Regions from separate parts of the Paenibacillus baimaensis genome, predicted to be linked through region 1. Evidence: riboswitches for the same ligand, from Rfam matches in the RefSeq annotation. Region 1 holds a riboswitch; the other holds the start of a gene.

Evidence for each region. A riboswitch is a leader RNA that binds a small molecule or an ion and turns the genes downstream of it on or off. The one in region 1 is predicted to bind ZMP and ZTP.
Region 2: it holds a riboswitch for ZMP and ZTP, as region 1 does, so the genes downstream of both, rpiB (ribose 5-phosphate isomerase B) here and OB236_RS22710 (DJ-1/PfpI family protein) in region 1, are expected to answer to the same signal.

Annotation. Positions count from the first base shown of each region.
Region 1 is NZ_JAOQIO010000089.1:24,584-31,515, forward strand. Features, by position in the region: gene OB236_RS22680 (NAD(P)H-dependent oxidoreductase) at 1-141, shown strand, start outside; gene OB236_RS22685 (hypothetical protein) at 335-571, shown strand; partial or broken gene OB236_RS22690 (epimerase) at 466-717, shown strand; gene OB236_RS22695 (multicopper oxidase family protein) at 828-2,300, shown strand; gene OB236_RS22700 (NAD-dependent epimerase/dehydratase family protein) at 2,337-3,200, shown strand; gene OB236_RS22705 (S-layer homology domain-containing protein) at 3,475-5,082, shown strand; ZMP/ZTP riboswitch at 5,172-5,250, shown strand; gene OB236_RS22710 (DJ-1/PfpI family protein) at 5,308-5,907, shown strand; gene OB236_RS22715 (hypothetical protein) at 6,100-6,932, opposite strand, start outside.
Region 2 is NZ_JAOQIO010000036.1:131,835-138,766, forward strand. Features, by position in the region: gene glyA (serine hydroxymethyltransferase) at 1-1,030, opposite strand, end outside; gene OB236_RS12730 (TIGR01440 family protein) at 1,100-1,669, opposite strand; gene rpiB (ribose 5-phosphate isomerase B) at 1,705-2,163, opposite strand; ZMP/ZTP riboswitch at 2,326-2,406, opposite strand; gene OB236_RS12740 (low molecular weight protein arginine phosphatase) at 2,492-3,070, opposite strand; gene OB236_RS12745 (manganese efflux pump MntP) at 3,179-3,742, opposite strand; gene OB236_RS12750 (L-threonylcarbamoyladenylate synthase) at 3,827-4,897, opposite strand; gene spoIIR (stage II sporulation protein R) at 5,007-5,738, opposite strand; gene OB236_RS12760 (N5-glutamine methyltransferase family protein) at 5,901-6,932, opposite strand.

The DNA.
Region 1 (6,932 bases):
CTCACATCTGATAAAGGAATATTTGAATATTGTGGATTTGAAATCATATATCATATTTTCTTCGATTCGACTGACCGCTCGGATGAACCTAAGCGGAAAGCTTTTCTCCGACAAATTTCAGATATGGCAAGCAAAGCGTGATGATTATCTGCTTGAAATTGTGAAAATAGTTAAGCATGTTGTCCAAATCAAGACTGCGTAAATCGCGGACTTGATAGTTAGTAATCAATCAATAATTTTGTGATTGACCAATCAATTATCAGGTGGTATAGTATTGGCATTAAGTAATTGAGTGATCAATCAATAACATGACAAATTGGAGAGGATGATACATGTGAATAAAGCTATCGTTGCAAGGGCAACAGGAGGAACAGGAGCTTCAATTACTGAGGATCTTATCAAGCGAGGGATTCACACGATTGCCCTCGGACGATCCCGTCAAAAGCTGGAGCAACTCGCGGCTAGGGTAGGGTATTCGTACGTATCGCTCGGAAAGCAAGTGGTAGCTCGAAACCGATTATTTCACTGGGGAGAGTTGGGTTATCTCTACTCGGCATGGTCGTCCCAGTGATGAAAGAAGTTGTTGAAATGTTATATTTAACTGAGGATCCGCTTGTTTTGAATGGAGACAAATACAAACGGCTCATCGGCCCGATTGTCGCGACACCGTTCGAAAAAGGTATCACCTTAACGATTCGCGGGTTGCAAGGGAGATAATGAATAATGTTTTTGATGAAATTTATTGATTGATCACTTAATTGATGTGATCTACAGTATCAGACATGGATTTTTGCATAATAAATATTATAGTGAAGGACTGATTTGCGATGGGGAAAACGAATAACAAAAAGCACTTTTTCTTCTTTGGTTTCTCGCTGCTCTTACTGTTAATTGGAGTGACGATCAGTTTATATTTCTGGCAAATTAGGCTTCAGAAGCCTGTGAAAGTCAATATGGGACAGCATCAGCATACCGCAAACGCCGTCTCGTCAGAGGGATCTCATGACCACCCTAACGATGGAGTTTCTTGCGAGAAGATAGTAGATAAGGAAACATCGGCACCAATACGCAAGTTCGAACTAACAGCTGCCCGCACCACAGTGAAGCTTGATAATGGCAAAACGGTCGAAGCATGGACCTTTAACGACATGTCGCCGGGTCCAGAACTTCGAGTTCAGCAGGGTGATAGAGTAGTTGTCACGCTGCACAATAAGGACATTGCGGAAGGTGTTACAATTCATTGGCACGGGGTAAAGGTTCCCTGCTCACAGGATGGAATAGCAGGAGTTACGCAGGAATCTATAATGCCTGGGAACCAGTTTACCTATACTTTTACCGCTTCAGAACCAGGCACGTATTGGTACCATTCTCATCAGATGAGCTCCATTCAGGTACAGAAGGGACTGCTTGGTTCGTTTATTGTGGAGCCGCGGACTTCGTCCATCCCACTGTCCACCGCGACAGAAATATCGGCGATCTTCCAACAGTTGAATTCAGCTATGTTGTTGAATGGTAGTGCTAGTGGATTGAATCTAGCGGGAAAAGCAGGCGATTATGAGAGACTGAGGCTGATCAATGCAGGAAACGATACGATAAACATTTCGGTCGACGGGGCGCCCTTCCAAGTTATTGCAATGGATGGCCACGATTTACATGAAACTGGTAAGCTGGACGGCGTTACTATACCGATAGGGGCAGGCCAGCGCTATGATTTGCTCGTTCAACTTCCCGAGCATAACAAGGTCGTTATAAGAAACGATTTGGATAAGAGCCTTTCGATTACGTTTGGCAGCGGAACCGATCCTGAGCCGTCAGGTGGCAGGGAGATGTTCTCATTCGTAAATTACGGCTCCCCACTTCCGAATGATCCGCTCAATAAGCTGACAGTTGATAAGCAGTTTGAATTACGACTTGGACGCTCCCTCTTCGTCAGCTCGATCAACAACCATTCCTTCCACGAGATTCCACCGATGAATGTGAAGGAAGGGGATCGTGTACTCATTACAATCACTAATGAGGGGGGAGGGGATCATCCGTTCCATATACATGGGCATACGTTCCGGGTATGGAGCAAAAACGGTGTTCTTTTAAAGGGCAGCCCTGTCTACTTGGATACACTCCTGACAAAAAAGGGAGAAACGTATGAAGTGTACCTTGTCGCGGACAATCCGGGCTTGTGGATGGCGCACTGCCATAATCTCCAGCATGCCTCAATGGGGATGAGCATGATGCTGAACTACGAGGGAATTACAACGCCTTTTCGGGTAGGAACCAATTCAGGTAATCTTCCCGACCTATAATATCAACATCTAATAAAAAAATTAGGAGTGATCGCAATGCGTAAAGCAATGGTTGTAAGAGCAGGCCGCGCAATAGGAAACGTTCTGGTTGAGGGATTAATAAAAGTAGGTATGGATGTCATCGCTTATTCAGGGTCACAACACAAGCTGTCCCGTATGAAAGAAGCTTTCGATCATTCCCCGCGTTTGCTTACGGCGCAAGGAGATGTTCGAAATGCAGACGAAATGCTTGTTGCTGCAGACGGAGTCGACGTTATTTACTGCGGCATATATTTGACTTATGATGAGAATGCAGAAAAGGTACAACAGATGCTCAAAGCAATCGAGACAGTCTCTTCCCGAACAGGTGCCAAAGTTGTTATCATAGAAGGTGTTTATCGTCCCTCAGGGCAGAATAAACTGCTGCTGGCCAATTTCGATCAACGTTATTTACATCTGAATAGTCCTGAGCTGTATGGGGCGGGAGCTTCCAATACGATCTTTCATTATTCACTCAAGAAAATCGCAAAAGGGCAAAAGGTGAAGGTTCTAGGTAACCCCTCTGTTAAACGGGAGTATCTGTATCTCAATGATGCCGCACAATATGCGGTGGAGCTTGCTTTAAAGGAATCTTCTTATGGTAAGACTTGGCGTCTACGCGGCGGCTCGACCGTTTCTACAGAAGCGTTGCTAACCATAGCTGCTTCTACCGTTAATATCGCGCCCCGGTTCGAACTCATCAGCGATTGGAAACTGCGCCTGCTTCGAGCGTATGAGCCGAGATCAAGAGCATTACTAGATCGCTATGAAAGTAACGATTGGAATCTTCAAGAATACGAACTCGAATATATTGGAAGCGGTCAGGTTACTACTCATGAAGCTGCTATAGCTGAAACAATAAACGGTATTATGGCGAGGTAATATCAGTCCACGATGCAAAAAGGATTAATAATCAGTACTACTGGAATCATCGTTCTCGTTTTAATCGTCTATAGTCTTTTGGACTAAGTTACAGCACAAAAAAGGAGGTTCGATTGATGGATGCACAAAACAAAAAAACTTGATTATCAGCATTGTCGTAGTGGTAGTCGTGTGGGACTAATTGATATTGATTAATCAATAAATATGAATTCATATTTATTGGAAAAAAACCGATATATAAACAATATCAATTTAAAGAAGGAGTATTTTTGTAATGAATATGAAAAAACTATTATCTACAATGTTAGCTCTAGTTATTTTTATTAGCATGTTCCTAATTCATTCTCAATCCGTCTCAGCAGAACCATCAAATGATAGCGGTTATTCGGACGGTACTTTCAAACCGGATACTCTCATAACGGAAGAAGAGTTTTTAACCATGGTTGTACGAGCGCTTAATCTTCCGATCCGTACACAACCATCCGATGCCTCGTTGTTTCTTCCTTACTACGATGCAGCCAGGAATGATGGAATCTATTATGATGATTATCGAAGTGATTGGTCAAGTCCCATTATTCGCGGAGATGCTGCGCAAACCTTGGTCAGAGCAACCCAAGCCGCTGAAAAAAATCGAATGCTTGCCAGGGAACGATCTCAGCAGGAAATTATGAGGATGAAGCCTGATGAGTTAAAAACTCTTCAGAACCTTCCGAATTTTAGAGGGATGGCTATCGGGAATATAAATGATGTCAAGGAGGTTCCCCAGTTAATTAAAGAACTGCGAATGTATCAGAATGATTTAATTGCGAAGTTCAAGGCCAATAAAACGGAAGGGACCTACTGCATTGTCGAAAAGGATAAGTCTCAAACCTGCTACTTACGTTCTGAGGCTGTTTACGGACAGGCGGTTGCGAAGTACATAGAGTTTCTACAATCTATTGTTCTGGAAGTGGAAGAAGCCGAAAAGAAGTACACTTACAATAAAATAGTATTTGAAGCTGCTAAGCGTGGCTTACTTACCGGGGTAGATGCGGAAGGCGAGCTTGCCCTTAGCTCTCCCCTGACCCGTGAACAAGCAGTAGTAAGTATTGGTCGAATGCTCGCATTTAATCAAGGAGAAATTCTTCCTGTTGATAAGCATGCGATGTCGAGAGCTGAAGTGTTATGGCATGGGACAAATGTATTTACGATGTGGCCCAGATATTTTCCCGAAAAGTTTATAGACTCTATTGATATCCATAAAGGCAAGTGGGATTCGGCAGACGGCATATATCATGAACAATTATTGGAGTTTATCGTTGTAGATGTAGAGGACCCTTATGATCCATTCAGGTCTGAAACCGAAGGGATGCTGTTCGATCGGAAGGTTTACGATTCAAACGAGAATCGATATAAATTACAAAAGATATCAGCTCCGCTTCAATCTTATATTTCCTATTCCAAAGTAAAACAAGAACTAACAGAACCGTATCCATGGTTGTATAACTCTGATGGAGGTAAGGCGCATATCAGTATCAGCCCCATTGATGAGAGCAGTAAAACTAATGAAGGTATCGTGTTTAACAAATCGGATAGCTATATCCCACAGGAAAGCGATGATCACATCGTATATAGCAAAAGCCAAAACGGACAAAATGAACAAGATCTTAATATAAAAAGAGGTTATAACCCTTTCAAAACAGTTCTTCAAGCTGGAGAGACTTATTACTGGGTTGCCGGACAATTGCACCCTAAAGGCGATATGAGCGCAGGCATTATATCCTATATTACCTATATGCCAAACAGCTACTATCGGCAACAAATCTATGGAAAAAACGGTGGGAATGCGAGTGTAACATTAATAAGTGCCAAGCCTAACTTTGAGGTACATAACGAGAGATAAATTGAATTAGTATTACATAATTAACACCAAGAAACATAATTTATCGTTGAAATATTCAAATGCTTCTGATATAAATGATTTAGGAATAATTTGGTATGTGTCACTGGCGTAACGTAGGTAACTACGAGGGAGCACATATTTCATAAGCCGTACGCCTGGGCAAAGTATTTGATCTTAGATCAGATGCTTTTTTATTTCAAATTATGAAAGGTCAGGTGCTTAGGGATGAAGATGGCCTACATTCTGTTTGACAAGATGACAACGTTAGATTTTGTTGGTTTTTACGAAGCGGTATCTTGGTTAAGCATTCTAAAAGCCAAAGAGGGAGTAACGTGGGATCTCTGTTCGAACAAAGAGGAAATTACTGACGATCGGGGTATGACGATTAAAATCAAGCATGTTAACCCAGATTTATCTGATTATGATTTGATATTTATTCCTGGTGGTATGCCCACTAGAGAACTGCAATATGATACAGAATTCGTTTCATGGATCCAAAGTGCACGCGATGTACAGTACAAAGTATCTGTCTGTACTGGTGCATTGCTTTTAGGGGCCGCAGGGTTCTTACATGGGAAAATGGCTACAACGAACCCTTCTGCCTACGAATTGTTGACTCCTTATTGCTCACAGGTTATTAAAGCCCGCATAGTACGGGACGGGGATACTTTTACGGGTGGCGGTGTTTCAGCTTCTATTGATTTAGGCTTATACCTTGTTGAATCTTTAACAAATGCGGATATGACGAAAAAGGTTCAAAAGCTGATGGACTATCCGTACTATCGATCAGGAAACTTATCTAATATTTACATGCCTAACGAATAAAACGCATAGTAAATTTTCCATATACTAGGCCGCAGCTTATTGAAGCCACTGGCAGGAGAGTTTACAAAGCTTATTATAATAGGGCTTATAAGTATTTAAAGTTTCATAAGGAAAAGAGCAATCTACATTATAAACTTGTGGGTTGCTCTTTTCTATTACGAATGTCGATCGAAGGTTACGAATTGTGATCCATTAAGCATTCAAATAAGTACAGAACGGTAAAATAAGAGATAACAATAAATAGCCGACTGTAATCGAGAAAAATACCACTTTATCGAACACCATCGATAATTCCGGTTTCTCTTGTCTTTTATAAAAGTTATAGGACAAAATGGATGCTACCACAATTAAAAAGACCGAAATCAATGACGATAACGTAAGGACATCCAAGAGTCCAAAGGTGCCTCCGTTTGCTGGAACGAGGGAATTTACAACATATGCGTTGGCAACTACGCCAAAGAATGAAGCGCCACCTAAGCCTGTTCGTGCATCGATAAGATCCGGTTTTGTCCATAATACTATTAAACCCAGAGCAACTGATAATAAGTACGGAAAAAATATTTTGAAATAAAAGCTCCAGTCGATTCTATTCATTGAAATAGCTATCGCATATTGAGAGAATACCCGGTTTAAGCCGTTTGCATTGGGCGAACTAAAGGTGGATTTATACTCATGTGGTTTAACCACATTCTGAAAATTAGTGACACGATAACCGGGAATTTTCACTCTGGAGCTGATGGCTGAGTTGTCATCCACAACATAGTTTAATGCTCCTCCATCATTTTTCTTATCTTCAATATAGATATTAAGCATATGATCTTCAAGTGAGAAACGCGTAGTATCGAAAACCTTATCTAAAGTAACGGTAATTTTATAGCGCTGGTAATTATTACCATTATCTAAATAGTGCTCGCTTGAAAGTTCCTTTGAATCCATTTTTCCACCTATAACCTGAAAGGTTTCACCCGGATTCAGATCTTTATTACCCAGCCATGAGAACCAGATGTAGAGATCGGCAGAAAATG
Region 2 (6,932 bases), on a different contig from region 1:
GAATCGCATTTTTATTAACCGTAACCCCAACTTCATCCAGCAAGTGCTCAGCTTCTTTACCGCTGATGCTCGTGTTGCGCAGGTCGATCAGCATCAAATGGTTATCGGTACCACCGGATACAAGATCGATACCTTCGGAAATTAGAGCTTCCGCTAATGCTTTGGCATTGTTGACAACCTTTTGTGCGTAAGTTTTGAATTCCGGCTGCAAAGCTTCGCCAAAGGATACAGCCTTAGCAGCAATAATATGCATCAAAGGACCACCTTGGGTACCAGGAAATACAGCTTTATCGATGGCAGCAGCCCATGGTTTACGGCACAAGATCATACCGCCGCGAGGACCACGAAGTGTTTTATGGGTAGTCGTCGTTACAAAGTGTGCATGTGGAACCGGGTTTGGATGCAGACCAGCCGCTACCAGACCAGCGATATGTGCCATATCAACAAAGAGCAATGCGCCTACATCATTAGCGATCGACGCCAGAGCTTCAAAATCAATCGTACGTGGATATGCGCTGGCACCAGCTACGATCATACGAGGCTTATGTTTGAATGCCGCTTTGCGCACATCATTATAATCGATACGGGAGTCGCTTTCGCTAACACCGTAGGAAACGAAGTTGTATAAAATACCGGATGCATTAACCGGGCTGCCGTGGGTCAAGTGACCACCGTGAGCCAAGCTCATGCCCAATACCGTATCTCCAGGCTGTAGAGCTGCCAAGTAAACAGCCATGTTGGCTTGAGCGCCGGAATGCGGCTGTACGTTGGCATGCTCGGCTCCAAATAATTCCTTGGCACGATCACGAGCGATGTCCTCTACAATGTCTACATACTCACAACCACCATAATAACGTCTGCCAGGGTAGCCTTCAGCGTATTTATTGGTCAGTACCGTACCCATTGCTTGCAGTACCGCCTCGCTGACGAAGTTTTCCGATGCGATCAATTCGATTTTGTCACGTTGACGACCGATTTCAAGATTCATAGCCTCCACGATTTTGGGGTCCTGCTTACGTAATTGTTCCATAATAAAATCCTCCTTTAGATTTTCGCAGAAAACTTACTTCGTAAGCTTCTACATTATAGTTAATTGGGTTTAATCACAAAATCCGTTGTCAGCAGAACTCTCATCTACCACATATACAGCCCGAGCACCACCAATGAGCTTCGGACGGGTATAGGCCATTTGCACCGAGGCATGGCCAATGATCCGGATCGAGGGACGCAGCGGTATCGCGACCGGCTTCAGATGCATCCCGATCAGCGTTCCGCCGATATCTATGCCTGCATGGGCCGACACGGCTTCAACGAGACAGGCCTGCTGCAAATGCTTGTAGGCATATGAAGCCATAGAGCCGCCTGCACGCGGAACGGGAATCGCCGACACCGGCTCCAGCCGGTAAGCCAGCATCGCTGCACGCTCCATGACTAACGCCCGATTCAAATGCTCACAGCATTGAAATACCGGGTAAAAACCCGCCTCGACGCGAACGGCTTCAATCGCAGCGAAGATAGGCTGGGCAGCCGTTTCTGTGCCTGAAGTACCAATGTGATGACCCATCACCTCGCTCGTACTCGTCCCGATCACAAGCAGCTGTCCTGTCTGGATATTACCTGCCTGTACCAGCTCACGCAGCACTTGTTCTACCTGTGACTGAATGTCCATACCCCGTTGCCTCCTTCGTCAAGCTGTACGAATGATTACGATTGAGGAGTGACTTTGTCTTCCAATTCCATTACTTTGTGAATGCGGTTCACGTGACGTTCACCGTTGGAAAACTCGGTTTCGAGCCAAACCTTCACAATGGATTCAGCCAGTCCCGGTCCGACAATACGTTCCCCCATTGCCAGTACGTTGGAATCATTGTGCTGACGGGTCATTTGGGCCGAAAACAGATCGTGTACAAGCGCACAGCGAATGCCGGCGATTTTGTTAGCTGCAATCGTCATTCCAATTCCCGTCCCACAAAGCAAGATCCCTCTGTCGGCCGTTCCTGCGGCAACCTTATTGCAAACCTCGATCGCATAATCCGAATAATCCACGGAATCCGTGCTATGACAGCCTACGTCTGTCACATCATGGCCCAAAGATTGCACAAGCTTAATAATTCCATCCTTCAACTGAACGCCTGCATGATCAGAGCCTATTACTATCTTCATTTGATGCGCCTCCTGACAAGTTTTCTGGACACTATCGTATGATGAGTTTGATTGTCATCCAATTTGTCCATTATACCGTAATGCGTACAGAAAAATGAAATCAAATATGGTGAATCCTAAACGAAAAAAGAGCATACTGCATGCCACTATCAGCACTGCAATGCTCTTTGCCCAGGCGACCGGCCGTATGCCCCGATGCTCCATTGTGGTAAGCCCCACTCGTCGCCAGTTACATCAGGTCCTGCTTCTTATTCTTATCATAACGGAAATGATCAAGGCTGTAAAGCCGTAAAAAAACCTATTTCCTTGAACTTTTTTTCAAAAAATCTCACGCTTTAAGACGTCGTACCAACCGATGCAGGCATTCCTCGATTTCTGCTGCGCACTGTCTGTATAGCGATAAAGATCCGCCGAACGGGTCGGCAATATCATAGTCGGGCAAAGACTGCTCCAGTTGTCTCACTCTCGCTCGTTCCTCCATCGTCACCTGCTGGGATAAAGACTGCTTGAACTGAAGCTCAGCAATCAACGCAGCCAACTCGTCCATACGCGCTTTAGCGGAAGGATCATCACTCACAAATTCTTTGAGTGTGTGCATCTTGTCTACGAATGCCGGGAAACGCTGGATCGCTTGCTGCTTGTGACTCGTGGTCATGGTGAGCACCACATCTGCCCAATCCAGCAAAGATCCTGTTAATGAGGAAGAGCTAATCGCCTGCAAAGCATCTTTTTCCCGCAATATAACTGCTGCATTAGTGGAAACAGGATAGCCATCACCCGCTGAGGTCCCGGCCGAACGGACTTCTATGTGATTCATCCCCTGCTCTTTCAACATCGCGCGAAGCATACCTTCTGCCATCGGACTGCGGCACGTATTCCCGGTACACACAAACAATATTCGGTTCATTAGAAATCCCCGCCTTTCTCCTCTATGATGATTGGCTGTTGAGCCCTATTCCTATTGTACCTCAAAACGACGTAAAAATGGATATGTAGCTGTAGCCCTGAATCCGATTCATAATAAAAAGCGTGCACCGAATGCCAGCAGAATGACTCCACCTACGGCTTCCCCGTACTCTCCGACCCAACGTCCCGCTTTACGGCCAAGCATCAATCCGGTAATGGACATGACTCCACCTACCGTACCGAACATCAGTACCGTCAGCGCACGGTCACCGGCAAACATGCCCAGCGATACGCCGACGGAGAATGAATCGATGCTGACACTAATCGCAAACAGCAGCATGCCCAGAAAGGTTTTATGATCAACGGATTTCGCCGCCTCCCCTTTCAAGGAATTGTAGATCATATGTATACCAAGAATCACAAGCAGGATGCCTCCTGCTATCGTCGCTACTCCACCTAATAACGAACCCATATAGCTGCCCATAAACATACCCGCAAGCGGCATGACCATATGGAATACCGCAATCATCAGGCTCAGCTTGAGGATATCCCACTTTCGAATGCCCTTCATCCCGATTCCGATACCCAGCGATAACGCATCCAGACCTAAGGCTACTGCCATGACCAGTATGGTTATGAATTGCCCCACCATCAGTGGTGACGCCCAGTCCATCTCCTGTCGACCCCCTGTCCTGTTCTTCATCAACATATGCGGACAAGTAGAGAATCATGACTGGGTTTGGACTTATGGCTGCTGCTACACGTGGATAATACGGTTGGCTGCCGCTTTGCGCAGCCGGTTCATAATAGCGGCCCCGATACCCGATTCGGGGCAGGCTTCGGCTACGATGAAGTCCGCGCCGGCTTCATCGAATTGGCGCAGCGCGGCGTACAGCCCGTGCGCAACGGATTCAAGGTCGCCCAGGCTTCCGCAGGCGACAACCGTATCCGCGCGCAGTGCATCGGCGTGCTCACGATAAGTGAGTACGCCTGTACGCTCTCCGCGTGCGTGGGCTTGGTCGAGCTCGCGCTGGAGGCGAGCGAGCACCTGTTCAGGAGCGCTGCCCTGAACGAGGGTCATCGCACCGCGAGGCGCGTAGTGCGCGTACTTCATCCCAGGGGCGCGTGGCGCTAAGGATGAATCCGGGTGTACAGAGGCTTCGCGCACCTCGATGCCAGGCAGCGCCATAATCAATTGCTCAGCCGATACACCACCTGGCCGCAAAATATGAAGCACGCCTCCTCCATCCCCGATCGGCGCTGTGTATTCGACCACTGTGGATTCCAGACCAACGCCTGTAGCCCCCCCATCCACAATACCGTCAATTCGACCGGCCAGATCATCGTACACATGTGCGGCTGTTGTAGGGCTTGGCCGCCCTGAGCTGTTCGCACTGGGGGCTGCTACTGGACAGCCAGCAGCCCTAAGCAGCTGCAAGGCGACCGGGTGGTCCGGCATACGCAGCCCAACCGTAGACAGGCCTGCTGTGACCAGAGGTGAGAGAACGCCTGGTTTGATAGGAAGAACGACTGTCAGAGGCCCAGGCCAAAAAAGATCCAGCAAACGCGAAACAGTCTCATCCGGAGGAGCTGCCAGCCCTGCCATTTGAGACCGATTTGCAATATGTACAATAAGCGGATTATCTGAGGGCCGTCCTTTTGCCATGAAAATCTTATTGACCGCATCTGTCTGCCGGGCATCGGCACCAAGGCCATATACCGTTTCCGTAGGAAACGCGATCAACCCACCTTCGCGAAGAATTCGCGCGGGCTCTGTCAGCTCCTCGAGCTCCAGATCGTCGCCAGTAGCTTTCCATAATTTTGTCATCGCATAGGCCTCCAATCTGTGCAGGATCCATTGTTCATGGTTCAAAATTCCTGCATGTATTCATCATAATATCTATTTGGTCTCAAGGGCTTGCCCTGTTTTTGATCTTTTAAGCAAATATCTTCTTCAGTAAATCCCACAGAAAGAAATGAATCTCTGGCTGTACTGCTTCAGTCTGAGACTGAACAAGCTTGTCCGACGGACTGCTTTTTCCTTCAGACTTTAGATCTGTCGAAGTCTTTTGTCCCACCTTCAAAGCAGGTGATCCAACGTCTGCAGCGAGTTCCTTGGATGGTTTGGCAATAACCTCAGAATCAACAAAGCATAACGGAGGGAATAGCACGCACCACCAATTTTGCCCCTCTGCCGCCCCAATCGATACACGAAGCGCTTCATAATCGCCAGCAGGGTAAATTTGACTCCCGTACATTTTTGCAGGGAAAGGTACAACTCCCAGCTCCACCTGATAAGGAGTAGTGAATCCATATTGGCCCAGAGTCTTGCCAACGATTCTATCCAGCTCTGGTAAATGGGCACGAACAGCAGCACGAGCTGCTTCCATACCCTGCGGCTCAGTAACCCACTGCTGCATTTCTTCGATAATGGCATCACGCACCTCGCGCTTGATCCATTGGTCAGCCGGTGAATCGGAATTGGCCAAAATCCGCAGACGGATCGATTCCTGAGGAATACTACCCGCTCCATTCGTCCGTTCTGCCTCAGAACCTATTCCTGATGCCAAAATGATAGAGGACTGAAGATTGGCTTCCCAGCTGCAAATCAGGATGATGAGTGCAAATATAACATAGATATGATGGCGGTAACCGTTGTTTTTTCTCATGAATGATACCTTCCCTCTCGCGTTTCGCTGCGTCTTGTTTTCTAGTAACAGTATGCACCGATACGAGAGAGGTTAAACCTATCATTCTATGATTCTAGTAATCTATCTCTCATAGATAGATTCACTCTTATGTTAATGTCAACCAAACAACTGTCAAGATGATCATCGCACGGGATAGCGGATCGCAATCACATGGCGTGCAATTCCTGCCAAATCCGGGATGATCCGAATTTCATCCCATTCTCCCGCATGGCTCAGTAATTTCGCCACCTCGTCTGCCTGACCCATACCCACCTCAAGACCAACCAGTGCAGGCAGCCGTTCCAGCTCAGCCAGCTGTGCCGTCAGTCGGCGATACAGATCAAGCCCATCTGCGCCTCCGTACAGCGCAGATCGCGGCTCATGCAGCCTTACCTCCGGCTGCAGCTCAACCTCATCCGCCTCCGGTATATACGGCGGATTGGATACGACCCCATCGAGCTGCAAGCCGCGCTCGATGTAAGGCATGAGCAAGTCACCTTCAAAGAAGGTGACTTGCTCGCCAACCCCATGGCGCTCCGCATTCGCCTGAGCCACCGCAAGCGCAGCCGGCGATATGTCTGAGCTCATGACGCGCCACTGCGGGCACTGCACAGCGAGGCTCACCGCGATCGCCCCGCTCCCGGCACCAATGTCGGCGATAAGCGGCCGACCTGCAGCTGCACCTTCGGTATCTGCCCTATGCTTCGCCTCCAGGACTTCACCAGTAGCCCCGCCTTGAGCAGGCTGCTCATCCAAGTCCGGATCTCGATCAACTCCCGATTTCACGCAGCTTCCTTCCAATCCAACAACCATCTCCGGCCACAGCTGCTTGCCGATCAGCACGATCTGCTCAACCAGCAGCTCCGTCTCCGGCCGCGGAATCAGCACCGCTGGTGTCACCATGAAGGGGAGCCCATAAAACTCCTGCTCCCCGAGGATATACTGCACCGGTTCGCCAGACGCCCTGCGAGCAAGAAGCTCTCTCCATCGAGCTTCTTGCTCCTGCGGGAATGGCTCCTGCCAGCTAAGCAGCATCTCACTGCGCGTTAACCCAAGCAGATCCTGCAGCAGCAGCTCTGCACTGTTGGCAGCCTCACTCGCCCCGTGCTGCAACAAAAAAGAAGAAGCCTCCACATAGGCTTCACGAATAGTCAACTTATGTTCGAAGGACAT